Regions from separate parts of the Mycobacterium sp. NGS15 genome, predicted to be linked through region 1. Evidence: riboswitches for the same ligand, from Rfam matches in the RefSeq annotation. Region 1 holds a riboswitch; the other holds the start of a gene.
What was found. Region 1 has a riboswitch for cobalamin ahead of metE (5-methyltetrahydropteroyltriglutamate--homocysteine S-methyltransferase). Riboswitches for the same ligand answer to the same signal wherever they lie in the genome.
Positions count from the first base shown of each region.

Region 2: linked by a shared signal. The riboswitch ahead of AC5Y5C_RS06490 (FecCD family ABC transporter permease) and the one ahead of metE (5-methyltetrahydropteroyltriglutamate--homocysteine S-methyltransferase) in region 1 are both predicted to bind cobalamin.

Region 1 covers NZ_JCALEF010000001.1:353,518-363,359, forward strand. Annotated here, with positions in the region: gene fadD8 (fatty-acid--CoA ligase FadD8) at 1-1,207, shown strand, start outside; gene AC5Y5C_RS01650 (TetR/AcrR family transcriptional regulator) at 1,204-1,794, opposite strand; gene AC5Y5C_RS01655 (PaaI family thioesterase) at 1,784-2,203, opposite strand; cobalamin riboswitch at 2,272-2,515, shown strand; gene metE (5-methyltetrahydropteroyltriglutamate--homocysteine S-methyltransferase) at 2,656-4,926, shown strand; gene AC5Y5C_RS01665 (mycobacterial-type methylenetetrahydrofolate reductase) at 5,027-5,926, shown strand; gene AC5Y5C_RS01670 (GNAT family N-acetyltransferase) at 5,988-6,518, shown strand; gene AC5Y5C_RS01675 (DUF6578 domain-containing protein) at 6,607-7,443, shown strand; gene AC5Y5C_RS01680 (bifunctional 2-methylcitrate synthase/citrate synthase) at 7,523-8,644, opposite strand; gene prpB (methylisocitrate lyase) at 8,641-9,561, opposite strand; gene prpD (2-methylcitrate dehydratase PrpD) at 9,558-9,842, opposite strand, start outside.
Region 2 covers NZ_JCALEF010000002.1:448,835-458,676, reverse strand. Annotated here, with positions in the region: gene AC5Y5C_RS06530 (HhH-GPD family protein) at 1-446, shown strand, start outside; gene AC5Y5C_RS06525 (helix-turn-helix domain-containing protein) at 443-1,399, opposite strand; gene AC5Y5C_RS06520 (hypothetical protein) at 1,471-1,674, shown strand; gene AC5Y5C_RS06515 (alpha/beta fold hydrolase) at 1,679-2,479, opposite strand; gene mhuD (mycobilin-forming heme oxygenase MhuD) at 2,536-2,853, shown strand; gene AC5Y5C_RS06505 (serine hydrolase) at 2,877-4,190, shown strand; gene AC5Y5C_RS06500 (CbtA family protein) at 4,345-5,139, opposite strand; gene AC5Y5C_RS06495 (CbtB domain-containing protein) at 5,155-5,361, opposite strand; cobalamin riboswitch at 5,534-5,756, shown strand; gene AC5Y5C_RS06490 (FecCD family ABC transporter permease) at 5,861-6,913, shown strand; gene AC5Y5C_RS06485 (ABC transporter ATP-binding protein) at 6,913-7,686, shown strand; gene AC5Y5C_RS06480 (ABC transporter substrate-binding protein) at 7,695-8,687, shown strand; gene AC5Y5C_RS06475 (LLM class flavin-dependent oxidoreductase) at 8,720-9,586, shown strand; gene clpC1 (ATP-dependent protease ATP-binding subunit ClpC) at 9,648-9,842, opposite strand, start outside.

The sequences.
Region 1 (9,842 bases):
GGTGGAGAAGGTGCCGACGCTGACCCGCGTGCTGACACTCGGCCCGGTACCGGCGGAGCTGGCCGAGGTGGGGCACGACCTGGTCGCTGCGGCAGCAGGCTTCGCGGCGAGGCCGCTGGTGCCGATCAACCTGTCTCCGGACCACATCAATGGCCTCACCTACACGGGGGGGACGACGGGTAAGCCCAAGGGCGTTATCGGAACCTCGCAGTCGATTCTCACGATGACGCAGATCCAGCTGGCCGAATGGGAATGGCCGGAGCGTCCCAAATTCCTGATGTGCACCCCGCTTTCGCATGCTGGTGCCGCATTCTTCATGCCGACCCTGATGAAGGGTGGGTCGATGGTGGTGCTGCCGAAGTTTGATGCGGGCGCCGTGCTGGCGGCGATCGAGGAGCACAAGATCACCGCGACCATGCTGGTGCCGTCGATGATTTATGCACTGCTGGACCATCCGGACTCCCAGACCCGCGATCTGTCCTCGTTGCAGACCGTCTACTACGGCGCCTCCGCCATCAATCCGGTGCGTCTGGCGGAGGCGATCGAGCGGTTCGGGCCGATATTCGCGCAGTACTTCGGCCAGTCCGAGGCGCCCATGGTGATCAGTTACCTGGCCAAGGGCGATCACGACGCCCAGCGGCTTGCCAGCTGCGGCCGGCCCTCGGCGTTCCTGCGCACGGCGCTGCTTGACGAGAACGATCAGCCGGTGAAACAGGGTGAGCCGGGCGAGATCTGTGTGGCAGGACCGCTGGTGGCGGGTGGCTATTGGGGCCTGCCCGAGCAGACCGCCGACACGTTCAAGAACGGCTGGCTGCGTACCGGCGATGTCGCGCGCGAGGACGAGGACGGTTTCTGGTTCATCGTCGACCGGACCAAGGACATGATCGTCACCGGCGGCTTCAACGTGTTCCCTCGCGAAGTGGAAGATGTTGTTGCCGAGCACCCGTCGGTGGCACAGGTCGGTGTCATCGGGGTGCCCGACGAGAAGTGGGGCGAAGCGGTGACGGCGATCGTGGTGTTGCGTGCGGATGCCGACCGCAGCGGCGACGCGGTGTCCAAGATGACGTCCGAGATTCAGTCCGCGGTCAAGGACCGTAAGGGTTCGGTGCAGTCGCCCAAGCATGTGATCGTCGCCGATTCGCTGCCGCTGACCGCGCTCGGCAAGCTCGACAAAAAGGCTCTGCGCCAGAAGTACGCGGTGGTCTAGTTCTCTCGCGAGAGAAGGTTCCGGGCGCTCGTGTGGATGAACTCGCGCAGCCACGGCGCGGGCTCACCCTTGTCGGGTAGATGACGCCGCACCGCCGCGTAAGGCATATCGATCAGTGCGAACATCACCTTGTCGAGCACCTGGGGAGTGACCACGTCGAACCGCCGCTGGGCGTAGTTGCGCAAGGCCATTCGCACTCGGGAGTTCAGCGACGTGAGTTCAGCGGCGAGGGTGTCGGGCCAGTGCGCGACCAGATCGGCCTTCTCGTACTGGAGTAGTAACAGCGCCTCGTTGCGGTGTGACGCCGTCCAGTCGAAAGCGTGATCGATGGTCGCGGTGAGGGCTTCGTGAGAATCGGGCAACGCAAGCGCCGTGAGAATCCCGTCCTGATAGCGGCCGATCGAACGCAGCCAGAGGCGGGCCATGAGCTCGTCGCGGCTGGAGAATCGGTGATAGATCGACCCCGAGGGCGCGCCGAGGGTCCGTCCGATTGCGGTAGCCGTGGCCGCGGACGGCCCTCCCGTGGTCACTAGCCTCAGCGCCGCGTCAAGAATGTCGTCGGCGGTGTACTGAGGCCTACGCCCCACGGTGGCGGACCATGCTCGTACCCTGAGCGACCGCGACCAGCTTGGTGTTGCCGTCGTGGTCCTCGACGGATATCTCGCAGCGGCTCAGAGCCTTGGAGCGTCCGGCACTCACCAGGGAGGCGTCGGCGAGTAGGCGCAGGCCGTCGCGGGCAGGTGACACGTACTCGATGGTGTAGCCGCTGGTGACAATGTCGGCACCAAGACCGAGCCCGCACGCGTACGTAATCGCATTGTCGGCCAGGTAACTCAGCACTCCGCCGTGAATGAACCCGCTCTGCTGGCGCAGCTCGTCGCGGATATCGAGCGAAAGCTGTACTCCGGACTCGTCGATCCGGCTGATCGATGCACCCAGGAGGCGACTGAATGGTTGGGCCTCAAGCACCTGTTGTGCCTGGTCACGTGTGATCACAGTATTAGAGAATATCCGCTAATAACCGTATTGGCCAGCGTGCATATGATGTAAGGCGCAGCTGGTCTGTTGGTGGCGACTTCGGTTGGTGCCAGCACCGAGTGGCAGGCCCCACGGGGACTGCTATGAGAGGGAACCCGGTGAGAATCCGGGACTGTCCCGCAGCGGTATGCAGGAACGATCGCCGTCATGAGCACTGGGCTAAGCACTCGGCTAACCACCAAGAGCACCTGGGAAGCGACGGCCCGTAGGAGAACCTGAGCCCGGGTAATGCCTGCAAGTCCGAAGACCTGCCAGCTGTGTCGGGTGCGCCGCGCCCGACGGATCATCGCCTCGCGGAATGGGCGTATGGCCGAATCGGTTTCACCGAGCAGATGCCTGTTGAGGTGGTTCCGTGCTCGGTTCTTCGTCCCCTGGCGGTGGCTACCTCGCTGTTGATGAAGGACTAATTCATGACTGCTCAACCTTTGACCGCTACTACGCTCGGATCCGCGCGCATCGGCCCGCGTCGTGAGCTCAAACGGGCTACCGAAAGCTACTGGGCCGGGCGCACCAGCCGTGCCGAGCTTGAGACCGTCGCAGCCGGGCTCCGGCGCGACAACTGGTCCGCACTGGCGGCGGCCGGGCTCGACTCCGTCCCGGTGAACACCTTCTCGTACTACGACCAGGTGCTCGATACCGCAGTGCTGCTGGGAGCGCTCCCACCCCGCGTCGCCGGTATCAGTGACGACCTCGACCGCTACTTCGCCGCCGCACGTGGCAACGACGACGTGACACCGCTGGAAATGACAAAGTGGTTCGACACCAACTACCACTACCTGGTGCCGGAGATCGGACCGGACACAAAATTCTCGCTCAATCCGGCGAAGTTGTTCGGTGAGCTGAAAGAAGCTGCAGCCCTGGGTATTCCCGCTCGGCCGGTGGTCGTTGGTCCCATCACCTTCCTTGCCTTGAGCAAGTCGGTCGACGGAGCCGGTGCCCCCATCGAGCGCCTCGACGAGGTGATATCGCTGTACGAGCAGCTGCTGGTGCAGCTTTCGGAGGCCGGGGTTGGTTGGGTCCAGATCGACGAGCCCGTACTGGTTACTGACATCCTGCCGAACGGCCCGGAGTTGGCTGAGCGGGTGTACGGCCGCCTCGGCACCGTTGCCGACCGGCCCGCGATCTTCGTCGCGAGCTATTTCGGGGACCTGGGTGCCGCACTCCCGGCGTTGGCCCGCACCCCGATCGAGGCGATCGGTGTGGACCTGGTCTACGGGTCCGCATCGGGCGTGGCCTCGGTGCCGGAGCTGGCCGGAAAGACTGTGGTGGCCGGCGTTGTCGACGGCCGGAATATCTGGCGCACCAATCTCGAGTCTGCGCTGGGCAGCCTCGGAACGCTGTTGGGATCAGCGGGCGCGGTGGCAGTAGCCACCTCCTGCTCGACGCTGCACGTGCCCTACTCGCTCGAGCCGGAGACCGAACTCGATGACCAGCTGCGCAGCTGGTTGGCTTTCGCCGACGAGAAGGTCAAGGAAGTCGTCGTGCTGGCGCAGGCACTGGGCGCGGGGCGCGATGCTGTTGCCGCGGAGTTCGCGGCGTCGAATGCGGCCGTCGAATCTCGCAAGACGGATCCGCGTCTCAACAACGGTCAGATTCGTGCTCGGCTGGATTCGATTCTGGCGGCGGGCCTTTCACGCGGCGATGCCGCAGAGCGCCGTCGTAGCCAGGACGAGCGGCTGAGACTGCCCGAGTTGCCGACCACGACGATCGGGTCGTTCCCACAGACCGTCGAGATCCGCAAGGCGCGACAGGCCCTGACCAAGGGCGAGATCGACGACGCCGAGTACGTGCGACGGATGCGTGCCGAGGTTGCCGATGTCATTGCGCTACAGGAGAAGCTTGGCTTGGACGTGCTGGTACATGGCGAGCCGGAACGCAACGACATGGTGCAGTACTTCGCCGAGCAGCTGGATGGCTTCTTCGCCACCCAGAACGGCTGGGTTCAGTCGTACGGCAGCCGCTGCGTACGCCCGCCGATCCTGTATGGCGATGTGGCGCGGCAGAACCCGATGACCGTCGAGTGGGCCACCTACGCTCAGTCGCTGACCCCCAAGTACGTCAAGGGCATGCTGACCGGACCGGTGACCATCCTCGCGTGGTCGTTTGTGCGTGACGATCAGCCGTTGGCGGACACCGCCAACCAGATCGCGCTGGCTATTCGGGATGAGACGGTGGATCTGCAGAACGCCGGTATCGCCATCATTCAGGTGGACGAGCCTGCGCTGCGTGAGCTGCTGCCGCTGCGCTCGGCGGACAAGCCCGCGTACCTGGACTGGGCGGTCGGCGCGTTCCGGCTTTCCACCTCGGGTGTGTCCGATGCGACGCAGATCCACACGCACCTGTGCTACTCGGAGTTTGGCGAGGTGATCGGTGCCATCGCTGACCTCGATGCCGATGTCACCTCCATCGAGGCCGCCCGTTCGCATATGGAGGTGCTCGACGACCTCAATGCGATCGGCTTCTCCAATAGTGTCGGCCCGGGTGTCTACGACATCCACTCGCCGCGTGTCCCGTCGGCCGCGGAGATGGCAAGCTCGCTACGTGAGGCGCTGCAGGCCGTTCCGGCGCAGCGTCTTTGGGTGAATCCCGACTGCGGTCTGAAGACCCGGAAGGTTGACGAGGTAACCGCCTCGCTGGCCAACCTGGTAGCCGCCGCGACCGAGGTGCGTGCGGGCGCCTAGGTCCCCGACGAGCGTGCGAGCAGTCCTCTTCGCGGGGGACTGCTCGCACGTGAATCTAATTGGTGTATAAACCATTAGCGAGACTAATCGGAGGTCCCTGGTGTCCATGAATACCGTTGCGCTGGAGTTGGTGCCTCCCAATGTCGAAGGCGGCATCGACAAGGCAGCCGACGAACTGCGGAAGCTGTCCAGTTTCTCGGCGGAGTTCGGCATTGACGAGCGCATCGACCACGTCATGATTCCCTCGATGATCGTGGAGGACGGCGATCGCCCGCTGGAGATGAAGCCGAAACTCGATGTCGTCGACTATTGGTCGATCATCCGGGCCGAGCTGCCCACCATGCGGGGACTGTGCACGCAGGTCACGTCCTTTTCGGATGAGACGTCGTTGCGGAGTCGGCTGACGGGCCTGACAGAAGCGGGGATGGACGGCGTCATCTTCGTCGGTGTGCCGCGCACCATGAGCGACGGCGAAGGGTCTGGCATTCCACCGACCGATGCGTTGTCGAAGTTCGACGACATCATCGAGAACAGGGGAGTGATTCTGATCCCCACCCGCAGCGGGGAACAGGGCCGCTTTTCCTTCAAATGCGATAAGGGCGCCACCTTCACCATGACCCAACTGCTGTATTCCGATGCGGTGGTTGGCTTCCTGCAGGAGTTCGCGCGGACGAGCGATCACCGCCCGGAGGTGCTGTTGTCGTTTGGTTTCGTGCCGAAGCTGGAGTCGAGGGTCGGGCTCATCGACTGGTTGATTCAGGATCCCGATAATGAAGCCGTTGCGCGTGAACAGGCCTTCGTCAAGTCGCTGGCTGCCTGCGAACCCGAGGCCAGACGGCCGCAACTTGTCGATCTCTACAAACGGGTCATCGATGGTGTCGGCGAACTCGGCTTTCCCTTGAGCGTGCATTTCGAAGCGCCGTACGGTCTTGCCCGGCCTGCTTTCGAGACCTTCGCCGAGATGCTGGGGTACTGGTCACCCGTCGGCGAGAGTGCCTGAAGGAACACCGTCGCCCGGAATTCCGTTGACCACATTCGAATTCGTGGTCGAGACTGGTCGCATGGAACCTGTTGAGTTGCGCACGGACCGGTTGGTTCTGCGCGCCATCACCGCCGCGGACGAGGCCGCGGTTGTCGAAGCGTGCAATGACCCGGAGATCATGCACTACCTCCCACTGCCGGTGCCGTACACCCGTGACGACGCCCAGAGTTTCATCGTCAGGTCGGCGCAGGAGTGGGCGGACAACTCCCGGTATGGGTTCGGGTTTCTCCTGGAGGACGCAGGTGATCTCGTCGGCACCTGTTCGCTCAAGTCGATCACACCTGGTGTGGTGGAGGTCGGGTATTGGTCGGCCTCGCAGCATCGCCGCAAAGGGCTCACCACTGAGGCTATTCGGAGACTGTGCCAGTGGGGATTTGATGAGCTGGCAGTCCATCGCATCGAGTGGTGGGCCGTTGTCGGCAACGAGGGTTCACGGGCCGTGGCGGAAGCGGTTGGCTTCGAGTTGGAGGGGCTGCTGCGCCAGCGCGCCTATCGGCGAGAGGAACCGGCCGATTGGTGGGTAGGCGGGCTGTTGGCGCGGCCCGAATGAACGGTGTTGACGCTCGGTGCGATGCTGGCTAACCTTACGCTCGGTACATCGGGTCCGGAGCGTTCGTGCTCCGTTCGCCTAACACTCGATGCTTTCAGTGATCAACAGGGTTCCGGATCGGAACGAATCTCTTGTATACCTGGGTATTTCACATTGGGAATACCAATGCTGCGGTGGGACTCCCGAGATAGGCCAGGCCGTCGATTGGCAGATCTGCGCCTATCCCGCTGAGAATGGCTACCTACTTGCGTCAGCGGCGGCAGTCAACTGGGACGAGGACCGCGAGATTGTTCGGTTTCCCTACGGTTGTGCAAGCTGGGATCCAACATATGGAGATCCCGCGAATGGATTGGTAATCCTCTGGGCCACGTGGCATGAGCGCCAAAGCTGGCCCCGGCTGCTTGGCGTTGTTGAGGAACTGTACGACGTGTCAGCCACCACGTATCGAGACGAGTCCGGTTGCATGAACCATCGGCCGATGTCGTTTCAGTACCGACCCGTCGAGCTTGCGACGCGATGGCCCGATGAGCCACCGATGGGTGAGATCGGACACCGAGTGACCACGGGATCGGTTGTGGGGCTGCGCGTATCCTCATCGGTTGAGCCAGCTGACGGTGACATTGAGGCGCTGCGCGACGCGCGGGACCGAGGCCGACGAACACTGCTCGTTTCCGGGCCGCCGGAAGCGTTTGGCGCAGTGATCCCGACACGGGGTGATCGGGTGTCAGTCGATCTCGCAGACCCTCGGTTGAGCGTGGACGATATGCGCGGCTATGCGGGTGTTGTGACGGGCATCGCCGGGCAAGTAAGTCGTGCGGTGCACTCACCAGATGGTCTCTACACCAGTTTCCTTAACATCGACCCGGAAGCGTCCCCACCGGATGAGTTGTTCATCCAGTTGCTATGCGACAGAAGGCCGAACTAGACGCTCGGCCGAGCAGACACATACTGCATGAAAACGCCAGGTGCGATGTGTAGTACGTGTCTGCTCGTGCGGAAATCGGTTATGACGCGAGTGAGCGCTGAGGCTCTCCTGAGTATTCGCTCAGTGGTCGGATCAGGGCGTTCGCTGCGGCCTGCTCCATGATGTGTGCGGTCCAGCCAGTGATCCGGCTCATCACGAAAATCGGTGTGAAGCAGGGGATGTCGAATCCCATGAGATAGTAGGCAGGCCCGGTGGGGAAATCTAGATTGGGCTTGATGCCGGTGGCGGCGTCCATCTCGGATTCCAGCACCTTGTAGATCTCAAGCCACTGACGGCCGTCACGCACCCGTGCCACGTCCTCCAGTGCCGCACGCATCGTCGGCACCCGGGAATCGCCGTTCTTGTACACGCGATGTCCGAAGCCCATGACTTTCTCTTTGCGGGTTCGCTTGCCCTGCAGCCATTCCGCGGCCTTGGTGGCGTCGCCGATCTCGATCATGTCGTGCATGACGGCCTCGTTGGCACCACCGTGTAGGGAGCCCTTGAGTGCGCCGATGGCGGCGGTGACCGCACTGTACATATCGGACTGTGTCGAGGTCACCACGCGGGCGGCGAAGGTCGAGGCGTTGAAGCTGTGCTCGGCGTACAGGATCATCGACTGCTCGAACGCGGTGACGACCACCGGGTCCGGTACCTCGCCGAAGCACATCCGCAGGAAGTTGGCCGAGTAACCGAGGTGACTGTGGGGCTGAATGGGGTCCAGCCCGCGCCGGCGGCGCATGTCGGCCGCGACGATCGTCGGCAGCACGGCGAACATGCGAAGTGACTTGGCGTAGTTGGCCTCCGGGGTGCTGTCGTCCTCGGAAGGATCCTCGGCGCCCAGAACACTGATCGCTGTCCGCACCACGTCCATCGGGTGGCAGGTCTCCGGCAACTTGGCCAGCAGTGACATCAGGGAGCGGTCCAGGCGGCGCTGTGCGCGCTCGCGTTGGTTGAACAGCGCGAGCTCGCCCTCATTCGGCAGCTCGCCGTGCCACAGCAGATAGGCAACCTGCTCGAAGCTGCACCGAGCGGCCAGGTCCTGCACCGGATATCCGCGGTAGGTGAGCGAGTTGGTCTCGGGCACCACCTTGGAGATGGCGGTGGTGTCCACCACGACGCCGGCAAGTCCCTTGTGAATGGTCGGTGTCGCGGTGGTCATCGGGCTCCTCCTCCATTGAGGCTGAAATTGAAGATCTCGGTGTCGAACTGGTTGTATTCGGAGTAGCGGAGCAGCTCGTACAGGCGGCTGCGATGCTGCATCTGGTCCAGCAGGCCCGACTGTGTTCCCGCCGAATCAATTTCACGAAGACCTTGCTCCACTGCGAACATCGCCAGCCGCAGGGTCGTGACGGGATAGATGACGACGTTGTACCCGGCCTCGCGGAGCTGGCCGGCCGTCACGAGTTCGGACTTCCCGAATTCGGTCATGTTGGCCAGCAGCGGAACATCGACCGCGGCGCGGAACTTCTCGAACTCACCGATATCGCTGAGTGCCTCGGTGAAGATCAGATCCGCGCCCGCATCGGCATAAGCCTTTGCGCGGTCGATTGCTGCGGGCAACCCCTCGATGCCCGCAGCGTCGGTGCGGGCACAGATCACGAAGTTGGGGTCGCGCCTGGCGGAAACCGCCGCGCGGAGCCGCCGAACCATCTCGGCGGTCTTGACGACGGCCTTGCCATCAAGATGCCCGCACCGCTTGGGATTCACCTGATCTTCCAGATGAATCCCGGCGACTCCGCTGTCCTCGAGGACGGTCACCGTACGGGCGGCGCTCATCGGTTCGCCGAAGCCTGTGTCCGCGTCGATAAGCGTGGGCAGATCGCTCACCGAGGCGATTTGACGGCCACGGGCCGACACCTCGGTGAGCGTCGTCAGACCGATGTCAGGGAGCCCTAGATCCGCGGAGAGCACCGCGCCCGACACGTAGACACCCTCGAACCCGATTTCCTGGATCAGCTTGGCCACCAACGGCGAGAACGCGCCGGGGAATCGGAGGAGTTCACCGGAGGACAAGCCCGCCCGGAACGCGGCACGCTTGGCGGCCGCGTCCGTGGCAGAGGCGAGAAGTGAGCTCACTTGAAGATCCCCTCGGGAGTCGTGGGCGCCTTGTCCAGGACAACGGCATCCACAAGCGGGTTGAGTGCACCCAGCGAGCCTGCCTTCAGGTCGGCCAATCCCTGTGCCACCGAGAGGAATCGATCCTGCTCATGCCGCTCGATAACGCCGTCGGACAACACCGTGAACTTGTTGACGTAGTTCTCCCGGGCGAACGGTCGCGCCCCCAGCGGGTGCGCATCGGCGATCGCCAGCTCGTCGGTGATCACCTCGCCGTTCTTGAGAGTGACAACGGCCTTGCA
Region 2 (9,842 bases), on a different contig from region 1:
GGGTAATCGCACGGGTGGTACGCGGCGTTGCGGACTCGACTCCCTCGGCACGCGACCTGCGGGACGCCGAGGCGCTGCTGCCCGCCGACAACGGCGCACGGTTCTCGGCGGCGCTCATGGAGTTGGGCGCCCTGGTGTGCACCGCGCGCGCACCGCAATGCCCGCTCTGTCCGCTCAGTTCCTGCACGTGGCATGAGGCGGGGCACCCCGAGTTGGACACACCGGCGCGGCCGGTGCAGAAGTATGCCGGCACCGATCGTCAGGTACGTGGGCGGCTGTTAGATGTATTGCGCGGCAGCAGCATTCCCGTAGAGCGGGCACAGCTCGATGTGGTGTGGCTCTCCGATATCGCCCAGCGAGACCGCGCATTGGATTCACTGTTGGTCGATGGATTGGTGGAGCAGACCCCGGATGGCCGCTTCGCGCTTGCCGGCGAGGGCGGCTAGCCGGCAGCCACCGCGAAGGTCTTGCGGTAATCAGTGGGGGTGATGCCGACGCCGCGGCGGAAGTGATGGCGCAACAGAATCGCGGTGCCGAAACCGCTCCGCGCCGCGACGGTATCGATGTCAAGATCCGTCTGTTCCAACAAACGCCGGGCCAGCAGCACCCGCTGGTCGATGATCCAGCGCATCGGCGTCACACCGGTCTGGTCGGTGAACTTACGGGCGAATGTACGAGTCGACATGTGCACGCGCGCCGCAAGATCGGCCACCGTATGCGTCTGATCGATGTTTTCGATCAACCAATCAAAAAGTCCACCAAAGCCGTTGGTTTCCACGTCGGATACCGGCTGTGGGATGAACTGACGCTGGCCACCCGCACGCTGCGGCGGTACCACCATGCGTCGCGCGATCTTGTTGGTGATCTCGCTGCCTAACTCGCGGCGCACCAGATGCAGGCAGGCGTCAATGCCCGCAGCCGTCCCCGCGCTGGTGATGAGGTCGCCGTCGTCGACGAACAACACGTCGCGATCGACGGTCGCCGTCGGATGCCGCCGGGCCAACTCGTCGGTGTACATCCAGTGCGTGGTGCAGCGGCGTCCGTCCAGCAGCCCTGCCGCGCCGGCGATGAAGACACCTGAGCAGACGGTGAGCACGGTGGCTCCGCGGTCTGCCGCGGCACGCAGCGCCTCCAGGGCCTCCGGTGGATAACCATGGGTAAAGGGGCGGGCAGGAACCGCCACCAGATCGGCGTCGGCGAGCCCCTCAAGCCCACGATCCGGGATGATCGACGCCCCCACTGTCGTGCGCAGTGGAACACCGGCCTCGACTCCGCAGACGCGGAAATCGAAGTTTGGAACGCCGTCGCTGGCGCGGTCAATGCCGAAGACCTCGCAGATCACCCCGAACTCGAAAACGGCAACCCGGTCGAGGACCAGGGCAGCCACCGAACGCAACATGGCTGAATATTATCGAAGATCGTCAATTCCGCCACTGTTGGCGCGATATGCATCAGAAGACAATTATTGCCATGACCATCCTCGCCGCCGTTCTCGTACTGACATTCCCGTTCGCCCTGGCGGTCGCCCTGAGCTGGATCGCCCGCCGAAACAAGACCTTCCGAATCCACCTCGACCAGTTCCGAGTCGCAGCACCTCTCGGCGGCACCTTCGCCGATGACCGCGACCTGGAACGGCAACTACACGAAATGGAAGTAATCCACTCTCGGCGCTAGCGAACTACCGGGCTCCGTGCGCGGCGATGAATTCCGTGACAGCGGAACGGTACCGTTCGGGAGCATCGTCGTGAATCAGATGCCCCGCCCCTTCGATCTTCGAATAGCTTGTCTTCCAACCTATCTCGGCCATCTTACGCATCTGCCCGGGCGGCGCCACGGTGACCGACGCCTCCAGCAGCAGTGACGGACAACGCACCCCTCGCCACTGGTCCCAGAATTCACGGACACCCCATTCCGCGGCAGTGGCGATCCATTTGTCTATCGGGCCATGTAATCGCCAGCCCTCGGGAACCCGGTCAAACGCCTCCAGAAAGTACTGGCCTGCAACAGATCCGAATCTACTGATGACATCTGTGGCAGACGTGAAAACTTCTGGCCAGGAGTACAGCCAGGGTTCCCAGGGGCCGGTGGTTCCGCCGACGAAATCGGGGGCCATGTCCTCCACCACCAGCGCCGACACCAGCTCCGGATGTTCGGCCGCCAGGCACCACGAATGCAGTCCGCCCATGGAGTGGCCGATGAGCAGGGCCGGCCTGCCGAGCTCGCCCACGGCCTTCGCGAGGGCATCCACGTAGCGCTCTGTCGAAATCGGTTGGGAATCAACGACATCCCGCCCGCGATGCCAGGGCGCGTCATAGGTGTAGACGCGGCCCAGCTCCCGCAACCAGGGTAACTGTCGCGACCAGGTGCTTCCGCGGCCCATCAAGCCATGCACAAGGACGATGGACGGCGCCCCCGACGCCCCCGACGTTTCTGACAGGCCGCCTCGGTCGAGCAGGCAGTCCGGGTCCATGTCTGTCATCATCACCCCAATCATCGCCCCGAATCACGTGGGAGGCCGCACGGTAACCTGAACCCATGTCCGTGGTGAAGATCAACGCAATCGAGATCCCCGAGGGTGCAGGTCCGGAGCTGGAGAAGCGGTTCGCTCACCGCGCCGGAGCAGTCGAGAACCAGCCAGGATTCCTGGGCTTTCAACTGCTGCGCCCCGTCAAGGGAGAAGACCGCTACTTCGTGGTCACCCAGTGGGAGTCCGAGGAGGCCTTCCAGGCCTGGGCCACCGGTCCGGCGGTCGAAGCACATGCCGGCCAGCAGGCCAAGCCCGTGGCTAAGGGCGCCCACCTGTTGGAGTTCGAGGTTGTGCTCGACGTGACCGGGGCCGCCACCAAGGCGTGAACAGGGGTTCGCTGCGCGCGCGCATGACGCGCGCCGTCTCCGTATGCACGGTGGCAGTGGTGACTCTGTCGGTGGGCGGTATGGCGGGGTGTGGCATCAAACTGCGGCAGGTGCCGCACGGTGACGTCGATACCAGCACGCCTCCGGGTCTGCGCTCACAACAGCTGATCGACATGTTGAACTCCAACTGGCCGATCGGCAAGCAGGGTGTGGCGACGCTGGCCGCCGCCAACAAGGTCGACGACTACACCGAGATCATGACCAAGCTGTGGGTCGATCGCCCATACAAGGTGAGTTCCGTGGATCTGGCGGCAAACAGCTCCACCGTCCACCTGATCGCCCCCTATGGCGCCAATGTCGACATCGGGCTGCGTACCAACAACAAGGGCGACGTCGACAGGCTGGTTCCGTATCAGCAGCCCCCGACCATCGCCGAGTGGTCGGATGTCGACACCGCGCTGTCGGCATCAGGCGGCCGGTACTCCTACCGTGCCTCGAAGATCGTCAACGGCCAATGCGAACAGGTCGCCGGAACCAATACCTCCGAATCCATGCCGCTGGCTTCGGTTTTCAAGCTCTATGTGCTCTTGGCCACCGGCACCGCCATCAATGCGGGCACCCTCACCTGGGATGACCAACTCACCGTCACAGATCGCGGCAAGGCGCTGGGAAGCTCGATGGACAAGCTCCCGACGGGCTCCACGGTGTCGGTGCGCACTGCCGCCCAGAAGATGATCTGGGTGAGCGACAACATGGGCACCGACATGCTGATCAACCGCCTCGGTCGGCACGCGATCGAGAAGGCCCTTGCCGACGCGGGACATCATGACCCGGCATCGATGACCCCCTTCCCCACCATGCATGAGCTGTTCAACATCGGGTGGGGAATACCCGATGTCCGTCAGCAATGGAAGGACGCCACCACACCCGCCCAGCGCGGGCAGATGCTCGCTGAGGCCGACACCCACCCCTACAAGCTGGATCCGGACCGGACCACCACGCCCGCATCGAAATTCGGCATCGAGTGGTACGGCAGCGCCGAGGACATCTGCAGGGTCCACGCGGCCCTGCAGAAGGTTGCCGTCGGCCCGGCAGCTCCGATTCGCGGCATCCTGTCAGCAGAGCCCGGTATCGATCTACACAGCGAGAATTGGCGGTATATCGGCGCCAAGGGCGGCAATCTGCCCGGTGATCTGACCTTCAGCTGGTACGCCGAGGATCGCAACCGTCAGCCGTATGTGGTGAGCTTCCAGCTGAATTGGGACCGCGCGTTCGGCCCGGGCGCGGCCGGATGGGTCATCGGCCTGGCCAAGGGCGTCTTCAAGAAGCTGGGATGAGCGCTCGCGCGAAGACCACCAAACTGGGATGAGCGCTCGCGCGAAGACCACCAAACTGGGATGAGCGCCCGCGCCTCTGTTTGTTTCTGACGAGTCTGAATCTCACGACGGTTTCGTGGCAGAAAGCGTCGTGAGATTCAGACTCGGCGGCCGGCTAACCGGTAACAGGCGTCTCGGCATAGACGGGCTTGCGGCCGACCACCGTTGCGAACCCGATACCGATCGTCGCCCACATAATGGCCTGCGTCGTGAACGAGTACAGCCGGAACAGATACAGATCGTGCGCCGGGAAACCTGGATAGACGATCTTCCCGTCAGCATCGAGCAGCGGTTGGGGCGCCTCGACAAATCCCGGCGTAACCGCCATGACGAGCCCGACCAGGAGGACGAACGTCGCCGCGGCAACAAGCGTGGCCGTCCAGGTATCGACACGCTCGGAGAGCTTTCGGCCCGCCCACAGCGCCGCCGCCAACGCGATCGCCGCGACCAGAATCATCAGCACGAAGTATCCGGTGCGCTCTTCGATGGTGCCCTCGGCACTCGCCGCCGGCGGGTTGGCCGGGAACTTCAAGAACGGCACCAGATACAACACAAGAAATAGACCGCCCGCGACGGCTAGTGCCTGCGCACGCGGGCTGAGATTGCCAACCCGGCCGATCGCGACCACGTACGCCACCGCGAACAGCGCGCCCATCGCGATTCCGAATCCGATGACACCGAGCGCCAAGCCCGCGTTGGCCTGGGCGAAGCGGCTGAACAGTTCCGCACCCTCGTGATGGGCATGGATACCGGCCGCCTCGTCGAGTACACCCTGCACCTCGCCTCTGCCTTCTTCATAGGCGATGGCCCTGTCGATGACGGGCTCGACGAAGATCCATCCGAAGATGAAGGACAGGACACCACCCAGTGCGCCGAAGCCTAAGCCGCGCAGAATTATTGACTTTTCCATGTATTGGGTCCGCTGCTAGTGGCAGGGGAAGCCGAGCAGGTGGCGGGCATCATGCACGAACTCATGAACATGCATATCGCTGCCGAAGACCGACACCGCACCCTGATCGATGCCGATGAAGTAGTACGCGAGCAGCCCGAGGAGGGTGGTCATGCTCAACCACAGCGCTGCCTGGGGAATCGACACCGCAACCGGATGGCTGGCGGACGTTGTGTGTGCCATGTTGCTCCTTTTCGGAATACCGCGTCCCGGATTTGATCATTCTCTTGTGGAATCGACAGGCCGGGGTCTGACTCTCACAGTGGCGCGACCGTCCTGGGATTACACCAGGTTCCCATCCTGTCGAAGGACGAACTGAGCCTAGTCGACGCAGCTCGGCCGTGCGTTCGAGTGATAGTTTTGGCCTCGCATTGGTTTCTCCGAGAGCACCAGGAAAGTGCTTCCGGAGATCGCAAGAGGGAATCCGGTGTGAATCCGGAGCTGCCCCGCAGCGGTATGTGGAAACGACAGCGGCACGTAGAGCACTGGGTTCAGGCCCGGGAAGCAGCCGCCAGTAGGTGAGGCGCACAAGTCTCGTGTTCACGAGTCCGAAGACCTGCCAACGCGGCCGCACCGCCCGGTGCAGTCATTCGCCAGTGCCGAGGGATCGCCTGGTGGGTAGCGCCTATGTGGCATATCCGTCATGCCCCGGTATCTGCGATCCGACGACGCAGGAAGACCGATGCCCGCAGCACAACCCGAGCGGCCGGTGGTCCTCGCGGCGGCTGGTGGCCTGGTGGCGCTGGTGCTGCTGTCGATCGGTGCGCTCGCGTTCGGCACCGCCGACGTGCCCTGGCGCGACTGTCTGCATTTCCTCTGGGTGGGCGCGACAGGCGGCTCCGTTCGGGCCGCCGATGCGGCGAACTACCGGATCGTCATCGAGTCCAGACTGCCACGGGTGATACTCGCCATCCTCGTCGGCGCGGGACTGGCCGTGGTGGGCGTACTCGTGCAAGCAATGGTCCGCAACGCCCTGGCCGATCCCTACGTTCTCGGCATCTCGTCAGGGGCCTCGGTGGGCGCCACCGCGGTGGTGGTCTACGGGGCGCTGGGCACCTTCGGCGCCTATGCGCTGTCGCTGTCCGCATCGCTTGGCGCCCTCGCCGCGACCGCGCTTGTGTATCAAATCGCCCGTACCCCACAGGGTTTGGTACCGCTGCGGCTGGTTCTGGTAGGTACCGCAGTGGGCTACGGGCTATCCGCGGTGACGACCGTGCTGGTGTTCTTGGCGCCGAATGGCGAAGCGGCGCGTAGCGTCATGTTCTGGCTGCTCGGCAGCCTGGGGGCGTCGTCCTGGGACAAGGTCCCGGTGGCACTCGCGGCAACCTTGATCGGGATCCTCTGTGTCGCGGGGCTGGCCCGCCAGCTCAACGCCCTCGCGATGGGTGACGAGGTGAGCGCGTCGCTGGGGCTGCACGCCGGGCGGTTCCGGGGTGCACTGTTCGTGCTGTCGGCCGTCATGACTGGATGTTTTGTATCCATCTGCGGAGCCATCGGTTTCGTGGGACTGGTCATTCCACATGCGGCACGGCTACTGGTCGGCGCGGATCACCGCCGGGTCTTGATCGTGGCGCCGGTGCTTGGTGCATGCTTCCTTGTCGCCGCCGATCTCGTTGCGCGGACCATGATTCCACCACAGGAGCTTCCGCTGGGCGCGATCACCGCGGCCGTCGGAGTACCGGTCTTCGTCGGACTGATGCGCCGCCGCGCGATGTCTGCGGGAGCTGTCGGCTGATGGATGTCGCCTATCGGAGCGTGTCGGTTGATATCGCAGGCAGCCGAATCGTCTCGAGTATCGACATGCAGGTTGAGTCGGGTGGATTCGTCGGAATTGTCGGGCCCAATGGCAGCGGCAAGTCGACAACCCTGCGTTGTCTGTACCGTGCGCTTACTCCTGCCACCGGCGACGTAGCGGTCAATGGCGTGTCGGTACGGGCGCTCAGCATGCGGGAGAACGCCCGTCAGGTGGCGGCACTGACCCAGGACATGTCCTTGGATTTCGATTTCACAGCCGCGGAAGTGGTTGCCACCGGTCGGCTGCCGCACGGTACATCCCTGCGCGGCACCTCCGAGCTGGACCGCCGCATCTGCGCGGAGGCCACCGAGACGGCGGATGTGACGGCGCTTGCGGATCGCAAGTTCAGTTCTCTCTCCGGCGGGGAGCGCCAACGGGTTCTCATTGCCCGCGCCCTCGCACAGCAGCCGCGGGTCTTGGTGCTGGACGAGCCCACCAATCATCTGGACGTACGCCATCAGTATTCGATACTCAGTTCGGCTCACGTGCTGGGTATTACGGTCATCACCGCTCTGCACGACCTCAACCTCGCGGCACAGTACTGCGACACGATCCACGTCATGGCCGAGGGACGCATCGTGCTGTCAGGTTCACCGCACGAGGTCATCACCGCCGAATCCATCGGCCGATGGTTCGGCATCGGCTGTCATGTCATCGCGCACCCACGAAGCGGTGTTCCGCAGGTCATCTTCGACGCTCAGCGCGAAAGGTAGGAGAAGGAATGAAGGCGCTCATCGGTATGGCGGTGGTGGTGTCGCTGCTATCGGCAGGCTGCGCGACCATCGAGGCGCAGAGCCCCGGAACAGGGCGGGTGTCCGTCGAAAATTGCGGTGCACCGCTTGACGTTCCGATACCGGTTACCCGAGCCGTCAGCAATGACACCGGGGTTACCGAGCTGATGTTCGCACTCGGCTTACAAGACCGGATGGCCGGCTACTTCATGGACGCCGGACAGGATCGGGACGTCAAGACCTCGCCGTGGAAGGCGCAGTTTGAGTCCACCACCAACCTGGGCCAGGGATTCACCCGCGAAGCGGTGCAAGCCGCGCGGCCCGATCTCGTATTCGCCGGGTGGAGCTACGGATTCAACGAGACCTCGGGGCTGACCCCGGATTGGGTACGGTCGATCGGGTCGGTGCCCTATCAGCTGACCGAGGCATGTCGTCAGCCCGGCACAGTCCGGCGCGGTATCAAGCCTCCCCTGGACGCCCTCTACGAGGATCTGGCCAACCTGGGGGCCATCTTTGGAGTTCAGGAACGCGCGACGGAGTTAATCGCCACCTACCGCAAAACCATCGACAGCGTGCAGTCACGCCTGCCCCAGGGCCGGCCGCCCGCGCGCGTCTTCCTGTACGACAGCGGCGAGGCCGAACCGTTCACCTCCGGCAAGAACGCCGCGCCACAGCAGATCATCGAGAAGGCCGGGGGCAGCAACGTCTTCTCCGATCTCGACGACAGTTGGACCACAACCGCATGGGAGACCGCCGCCCAGCGCGACCCGCAGGTGATCATCATCTGCGACTACGGGGTGGGCCCCAACAACACCGCCGGCACGAAGATCAACCTGCTCAAGGCACAGCCACTGATGAAGCACACCCAGGCGGTCCGCGACGGAAACTTCATCGTGCTGCCCTACGCCGCCCTGGTCGAGGGACCGCGCAATCCGGACGCCATCGTCACCCTGGCGAACTACCTGCGCGACAAGGGATTCTGAACCCTGTCGGCGTCTAGGGCTAGGGTGACGACATGAGCTCGCCCACCACCCTCGGCCTGATGGTGCCGCCATCGCTCGCACCGGAACGGCTACTCGAGACGGCACGGGCCGCCGATTCCGCCGGGCTCGATCATCTGTGGGTATGCGAGGACTGTTTTGCGACCACATCGATCGCGTATGCCTCCCTGGCACTTTCGGCCACCGCGCGGATCCGCGTGGGTACAGGATTCCTCTCGGCACCGGTACGCAATGTCGTGACCGCCGCAATGGACTACAGCATTCTGGCCCGCAATTTTCCCGGCAGGGTGCTACCGGGAATCGGGCACGGCTGGCAGCCTCACATGGCGCAAATTGGCGCCAAGGTCGGCTCGCCGCTGACCCTTCTCCAGGAGTATGTGACCGCACTGCGGGATCTGTTGGCGGGCAAGGAAGTCAGTACCGACGGGCGGTATGTGCGGCTGGATGGGGTCCGGCTGGACTGGCCGCCCGCGGAATCACTGCCCATCATGGTCGGCGCGGACGGGCCCCGCTCGCTGCGACTGGCCGGCCGCCTGGGCGACGGCACGTTGCTGACCAGCATGGTTCCCGCCGAAAACATCGCCGCCCACTGTGCCCTGATAGCCCCCAGCCCCGGTCACCGGATCTTCTTGAGCCGCACCATCAGTGTCGGCCCTGGTGCTGCCCAACTCATCGCGAACGACCCCGGCCACTACCCGGGGATATCCTTTGACGCTTCGGCGAGTCTCGGCGGAGAGGCCGCTGAGGTCGCCGAGCAGCTCCACGCGCTACGGGATCTCGGCGTCACGGACTTCATCGCGTCCCCGACCGGAAACGAGCCCGATCTCGTCGGTTACATCCACAGCCTGGGCCAGGAGGTACGGCCCCTGCTGGCGGGCTGATCCCGCGACAAAAAACGCCGAGTGCGAGCTGTGATGCTCACACTCGGCGTTTTTGGGTTGTCTACTCCGAGGCGGAGGCCGCCAGGTCGGCGGCCGGCTCCTCACCGGTGACCAGAGCGGGCTTCGGACGGCCGACGAACGTGAACTTCGCGTCCTCGCCGGCGCCTTCGCCGTCCCAGCCCTCGACGTCGACCGTGACCAGCTCGCCGGGACCGATCTCGTTGAAGAGAATCTTCTCCGAGAGGGTGTCCTCGAT